DNA from 2 places in the Micromonospora sp. WMMD735 genome. Region 1 is predicted to be linked to the other one. Evidence: riboswitches for the same ligand, from Rfam matches in the RefSeq annotation. Region 1 holds a riboswitch; the other holds the start of a gene.
The links. A riboswitch is a leader RNA that binds a small molecule or an ion and turns the genes downstream of it on or off. The one in region 1 is predicted to bind thiamine pyrophosphate.
Positions count from the first base shown of each region.

Region 2: linked by a shared signal. The riboswitch ahead of ACN268_RS14785 (ECF transporter S component) and the one ahead of thiE (thiamine phosphate synthase) in region 1 are both predicted to bind thiamine pyrophosphate.

Region 1 is NZ_JBMHMJ010000002.1:4,180,046-4,183,447, reverse strand. It holds gene ACN268_RS17785 (ThuA domain-containing protein) at 1-1,155, opposite strand, end outside; TPP riboswitch at 1,493-1,602, shown strand; gene thiE (thiamine phosphate synthase) at 1,597-2,223, shown strand; gene thiO (glycine oxidase ThiO) at 2,217-3,287, shown strand; gene thiS (sulfur carrier protein ThiS) at 3,298-3,402, shown strand, end outside.
Region 2 is NZ_JBMHMJ010000002.1:3,507,415-3,510,816, forward strand. It holds gene ACN268_RS14770 (hypothetical protein) at 1-146, shown strand, start outside; gene ACN268_RS14775 (DUF6328 family protein) at 245-748, opposite strand; gene ACN268_RS14780 (alpha/beta fold hydrolase) at 875-1,705, opposite strand; TPP riboswitch at 1,817-1,922, shown strand; gene ACN268_RS14785 (ECF transporter S component) at 1,998-2,588, shown strand; gene ACN268_RS14790 (ABC transporter ATP-binding protein) at 2,622-3,402, shown strand, end outside.

The sequences.
Region 1 (3,402 bases):
GTCACCGTTGACGGTGAACCGGGACAGGTAGTTGCGCGGGGCGCCACCGGCCGGTGCGTAGTACAGGTAGATCCACTTGTTGGTGGCGAAGTCCGGGTCGAGGCGCAACCCGAGCAGGCCGTCCTCGTTGCCGGTGAACACGTCCAGCCGGGTCGCGGTGACCGTGTTGCCGGTGTCCGGCTTGACGATCTGCACCCGGCCGTCGCGCTCGGCGTAGAACACCCGGCCGTCCGGAGCGATGTCCAGCTCCATCGGGTTGTTGGTGTTGCTGTCGAGGGTGACCTTCTCGAAGTTCGAGGTCTTGGTGGCGCCGCAGTCGGCGTTCTCGACCCCGGCCGCGGTGCGGATGCCGCCGAGCAGGTGGCTGAGGAACTCCGGCTCGGTGTACGACGCCTGGGTGTGGCCGCCGCCGGTGTACCAGGAGCGACCGCCGTCGTAGTCCTGGCACCAGGCGGTGGGGTGGTCCGCGCCCATCGCGCCGGCACCCGGGCTGTAGGACTTCTCGTCCAGGCTGGCCAGCACGTGCACCTTGGAGCGCGGGTTGGTGCGGAAGTTGTACCACTCGTCGAACCGGGACCAGCGGTCCGGCAGGTCGGCCGTCGACGGGTGCGCGTGGTCCTCGACCTTGACGGTGGCCTGCTGGTTGGCCGGGTGGCCGGAGAAGTACGCACCGACCAGGTTGCCGTACCAGGCCCAGTCGTACTCGGTGTCGGAGGCGGCGTGCACGCCCGCGTAGCCGCCGCCGGCCTTGATGTAGCGCTCGAACGCGGCCTGCTGGGTGGCGTCGAGCACGTCACCGGTGGTGGAGAGCCAGATGACCGCCTGGTACTTGGCCAGGTTGGTGTCGTTGAAGGCGGCTCCGTCCTCGGTGGTGTCGACGGTGAAGCCGTTCTCGGTGCCGAGCTTCTGGATCGCGGCGATGCCGGCCGGGATGGCGTCGTGCCGGAATCCGGCGGTCTTGGAGAAGACCAGGACCGAGAACGGTTCGGCGGCGGCTGCCGCTGCCGGCGCGGGTGCGGCCTGGGGCCGGGCCTGCGCGACGGGAGCGGCCTGGGCGGCGGTGCCGCCGATCAGGCCGCTGGCGAGTAGGGAGAGGGCCAGTAGACCGGCACCCAGTGGACCGCGACGTGCGCGGCGATGGCGGGATGGAGACACTCCATGCTCCTTTTGTCCGCGTTGGACAGTGGTGGGGGCATGGGGACGACTCGCCGCAGACCGTCCCCGGTCGGATCGGTGTGGGCCCGCCGAGGTCCGCACCGGTGGCGATCAGGTACGGGCCACGCCGAGGCTCCGCACCGGAATAATGTCGATCGGTTGAACAAATTAGCGCCGCTGGATTGGTTTCCGGCAAGGCATGAGCATGTAACGATTCGGTATCGGCGACTCGCTTTTCCGGCTTATGTGGATACAAGCCCAAAACAGTAGGCATCGATGGTCCTGGATCAATCTAACACCCCTTGGCGGATCAGCGGATCTGTCGTACGGTCACAGGCACGTGACCCACGGGAGCCCGGTACACCGGGCTGAGAGGGGGGCTGGGAGCCCCCGACCGTCGAACCTGATCCGGGTAATGCCGGCGCAGGGAGGAGAGTTGCCGTGCCGTCCCTCGGCCGACTGCATCTGATCACCGACACCCGCCCCGGGTGCGACCCGCTCGCCGTCGTACGGGCCGCCCTCCCGGTGGCCCGCGCCGACCTCGTCGTCCAGGTCCGGGTGACCGACCACACCACCGACCGGCAGGCGTACGACCTGGCCCGACGGGTGCGCGAGCAGTGTGCCCCGTACGGGGCCACCTGCCTGGTCAACGACCGGCTGCACGTCGCCCTCGCGGTGGACGCCCACGGCGGCCACGTCGGCGCGGACGACCTGCCCGTCGCGGCGGCCCGCCGGGTCCTCGGCCACGCCGCCGTGCTCGGCGCGACCGCCCGGGAACCGGTCGCCGCCGCCCGGGCCGTCGCCGCCGGGGCCAGCTACCTGGGCGTCGGCCCGTGCCACCCGACCGCCACCAAGACCGGCCTGCCCGACCCGATCGGCCCCGCCGGCATCCGCGCCGTCGTCGCGGCCGTCGACGTGCCGGTCATCGCCATCGGCGGGGTCACCGTCGCCACGGTGCCGGCGCTGCGGGCCGCCGGGGCGTACGGGGTGGCGGTGGTCGGGGCGCTGTCCACCGCCGCCGACCCGGGCCGGGCCACCGCCGAACTGATCGCGGCGCTGACGTGCTGACCCGGCCCGACGTCGCCATCGTGGGCGCGGGGCCGGTCGGATTGGCGATCGCCTGGCGCTGCGCCACCCGGGGCCTGCGGGTGGCCGTGCACGACCCGGCCCCCGGCTCCGGCGCGTCCCGGGTCGCCGCCGGAATGCTCGCCCCCGTCGCCGAGGCGTACTTCGGGGAACGGGAACTGACCGGGCTGCTCACCGCGTCCGCCGCCCGCTGGTCGGGCTTCGCCGCCGAACTGACCGAAGCCACCGGAACGGAGTTCGGCTACCGCACCGACGGCACCCTCGTCGTCGGGCTGACCGGGGACGACCTGGCCGAGGCACGCCGGCTCTGGTCGTACCAGCAGGGGTTGGGGCTGCCGATCAGCGCGCTGCGCCCGTCGCAGCTACGGGAGCGCGAACCGGCGCTGACCCCCCGGCTGCGCGGCGGGGCGGTCGCCCCCGGCGACCACCAGGTCGACCCGCGCCGGCTGGTCGACGCGCTACGGGTCGCCGCCGGACGGGCCGGCGCGACCCTGCTGCCCGGCGCGGTGACCCGACTGGCCGAGGTGGACGCGCCGGTCGTCGTGGTCGCCGCCGGCTGCGGCGCCGCCGCGCTGACCGGGCTACCGGTCCGCCCGGTCAAGGGCCAGGTGCTGCGGCTGCGCGCGCCCGACCACCGCCCGCCCGGCTTCCGGCACGTCATCCGGGGGTACGCCGACGGCGAGTCGGTCTACCTCGTCCCCCGTGACGACGGCGAGGTGGTGCTCGGGGCGACCGTCGAGGAACGCACCGACACCGAGGTGACCACCGGGGCGGTGCTGCGGCTGCTCCGGGCCGCCGTCGACCTCGTCCCCGAACTCGCCGAGTACGCGCTGACCGAGGCGACCGCCGGGCTGCGCCCCGGCACCCCGGACAACGCGCCGATCCTCGGCCCGCTGCCCGGCCGGCCCGGCGTGCTCGCCGCCACCGGCCACCACCGGCACGGCATCGTGCTCACCCCGGTCACCGCCGACCTGATCACCGACCTGATCGTCACCGGTCAGCCGGACCCCCTGCTCACCCCCTTCACCGCCGACCGGTTCCACTGAGGAGGAAGACGTGCGACTGATCGTCAACGGCGTCGGACGCGAGCTGGCCGGCGGCACGACCGTCGCGGACCTGGTCGCCACGGTCACCGGGCAGCGGCGCGGCCTCGCCGTCGCG
Region 2 (3,402 bases), 670 kb from region 1:
TCGCCGTGCTGCTGCTGGCGTACGCCGCCGTGCTGGTCAGCTTCGTCCGGCGCGGCCGCAAGATCCCGCCGCAGGCGTACCTGGTACTGGCGCTGCTCAACGGGCTCATCCTGGCGGCCGTGCTGGCCTGGGCCATCGCCCGCTGACCCGCCGGCGGCAGCGGGGCCGGGGGTCCACCCCGGCCGCCGTCGGCCCGGGTGGACCCCCGGCCCACCGCACTCGTCGCACCACCCGACGAACGGGATCAGTCGCCGCTCAGCACCACCGGGTCGTCATCGTCGTCGTCGATGTCGTCCTCGCCCCAGTTGCGCCGGGCGAACGGCAGGATCACCCAGAAGGTCAGGAACCACAGGCCGGTGATCACGGTGAGCACCACGGCGATGCCGGTGTCGAGCACGAAGTCGGCGATCAGCAGGACCGCGCTCACCATCGCGACCAGCATGAAGGCCAACCCACCGGAGGCCATCCGGTGGGCGAAGCGGACCAGTTCCGGCTTGCGGCCCTGGCGGAACAGCGCCCGGTGGAAGGCGACCGGCGAGATGATCATCGCGGTGGCCGCGGCGGCGGACAGCAGGGCCAGGATGTAGACGTCCCGCTGGAACTCGCTGGTCCGGGTGAACCCGTTACTGAACGGCAGGGTCAGCAGGAAGGCGAAGAGGATCTGCACGCCGGTCTGGGCGACCCGCAGTTCCTGGAGCAGATCGGCGAAGTTGCGTTGCCATCGCTGCTTCTCGGATTCCTTCGACACGCGTTACCTCCGGTTCAGACGGTACGACCGACGGGGGCACCCCCCGTCGGCAGCAACGCCTGTGCCCGATCCGCAACCGCCCGAAACCGATTCACGAACCCCGATCGGGCCGCTCCGCCGACAGCGTCAGGCCGACCCGCGCACCCGGGCCAGGATCGCCTCGGCCAACGGGCCCGGCGCCTCGTCGGGAATCCAGTGGGTCACCCCGGGAAGCACCACGAACCGGTACTCCCCCGACACGTGCCGGACGCACGCCTGCGCGGCGGCCCGCCCGATCGCCACGTCCCGGTCACTCCACACGTAGCTGGTCGGCACGCCCACCGGACCGACCGCCTTCATGTCCCGCCCCGACATCGCCCGGTACCAGTTCAGGGCCCCGGTCAACGCGCCGGGGGTCCGCAGCGGCCCGGCGTACCCGGCCACCCGGGCCGGGTCGCCGACGCCGGACAGCAGCCGGCGCAGCACCACCCCCCGCCCGGCCAGCAGCACCTTCTCCGCCAGGCCCGCCCGGCGGAACAACGCCATGTACGCCGAGCGCGCCCGCTGCCGGCGGTCGGTGGCCAGCGCGTACCCGAAGGCGGCCGGATGCGGCACCGAGACCGCGGTGAGGGTACGCACCCGCTCCGGGTGCCCTGCGGCCAACGCCCAGGCGACGACCGCGCCCCAGTCGTGCCCCACCACGTGCGCGGCCTCGACGTCCAGCGCGTCCAGCACCGCCACCGCGTCGGCGACCAGCTCCGGCAGCCGGTAGTCGGCCACCTCCGTCGGGCGGGCACCGGGCGAGTAACCCCGCTGGTCGGGTGCGTACGTGCGCAGCCCGGCGGCGTGCAGGGCGGGCACCACCGCGTCCCACTCCCCACCGTGCTGGGGGAAGCCGTGCAGCAGCAGCACCACGTTGCCGCCCTCCGGGCCACCGGCCCGTACGTCGAACGTCAGTCCCCGCGCCGCCACCCGCATGATCGTCAGCCTACCCAGCGACCCGGACCCCCGCCCGGGCGTCGAATGCCGGGAACCATGACCTGCTGGGCCGTTGCCGCAGGTCGGTGCTAGCGTCTGCCGAGACAACTTCACATCCGACAGGGGAGCGCACAGCGCTGAGAGTGCGGGCACCGCCCGCAGACCCTCGAACCTGATCTGGGTAATGCCAGCGCAGGGAGTTCGGTCGACCTCCAGCCGCGCCGCCGTCCGGCTGCCGCCGGGCGCGGCGTGCGTCTTCTCCTGGTTCGATCGCTGGACTGGGAGCACCGACATGCAGCACACCACCACCAACCGGTGGCGCACGATCGACATCGTGGTCGCCGCCGTGATCGCCGTGGCCTTCGGGGTCATCTTCTGGGCCTGGGGCCTGGTCTGGAAGGCCGTCGACCCGGTATTCGCCGCCGCACCGGCCAGCCAGGCCGTGATGTACGGGGTGTGGCTCGTCCCGGCCGTGCTCGGCGGCCTGGTGATCCGCAAGCCGGGGGCGGCCCTGTTCTGCGAGGCGGTCGCCGCCACCGTCTCCGCGCTGCTCGGTGCGGAGTGGGGTGGCGTCACCATCGTCCAGGGCCTGATCCAGGGCCTCGGCGCGGAACTGGCCTTCGCCGCGTTCCGCTACCGGACGTACCGGCTGCCGGTGGCGGTGCTCGCCGGGGCGATGACCGGGCTGAGCGCCGCCCTGTTCGACTTCTTCGTCTGGAACGCCGAGTACGCCCTGGTCAGCTACCGCCTGCCGTACGCGGCACTGACCGTGCTCAGCGCCGCCGTCGTCGCCGGGGTCGGCGGCTGGTACCTGACCCGGGCGCTCGCCGAGACCGGGGTGCTCGACCGGTTCCCCGCCGCCCGCGACCGCAAGCTCGTCTGACCCCGCGGTGGCGAGCGGGGAGGGGTCGGTGGCGTGGCCGGGGTGAGGCTGGTCGGCTTCGGCTGGCGGCACGCCGGGCGGCGGGCCTGGGCGGTACGCGGGGTCGACCTGCGCATCGACCACGGGGAACGGGTGCTGCTGCTGGGGCCGTCCGGGGCCGGCAAGAGCACCCTGCTCGCCGCACTGGCCGGGCTGCTGCCGGCGGACTCCGGCGAGCAGGAGGGCACCGTCGAGATCGACGGCCTCGACCCGACCAAGGCCCGTGAGCGGGTCGGCACCGTCTTCCAGGACCCGCAGTCCCAGCTCGTGATGGCCCGCTGCGGCGACGACGTCGCGTTCGGCCTGGAGAACCGGGGGGTACCCGGCGACGAGATCTGGCCCCGGGTGGACGAGGCGCTGCGTCGGGTCGGTTTCCCGTACCACCGGGACCGGCCCACCGCGGCGCTGTCCGGCGGCGAGCAGCAGCGGCTCGCCCTGGCCGGCGTGCTGGCGCTGCGGCCGGGGCTGCTGCTGCTCGACGAGCCCACCGCCAACCTCGACCCGGCCGGCGCGGACCTGGTCCGCACGGCGGTGGCCGGCGCGTTGGACCCCGACACCACCCTGGTCCTGGTCGAACACCGGGTCGCCGACGCCCTCCCCCTGGTCGACCGGGTGGTGGTGCTCACCCCCGGTGGTGGGGTCCGGGCCGACGGGACCCCGGAGGCGGTATTCGCCGCGCACGGGGCCACGCTCGCCGCCGAAGGGGTGTGGGTGCCCGGCCACCCCACGGTGACCCGGCGGGCCGCCGGGCCGCCCGACGCGGAGTTGCTCACCG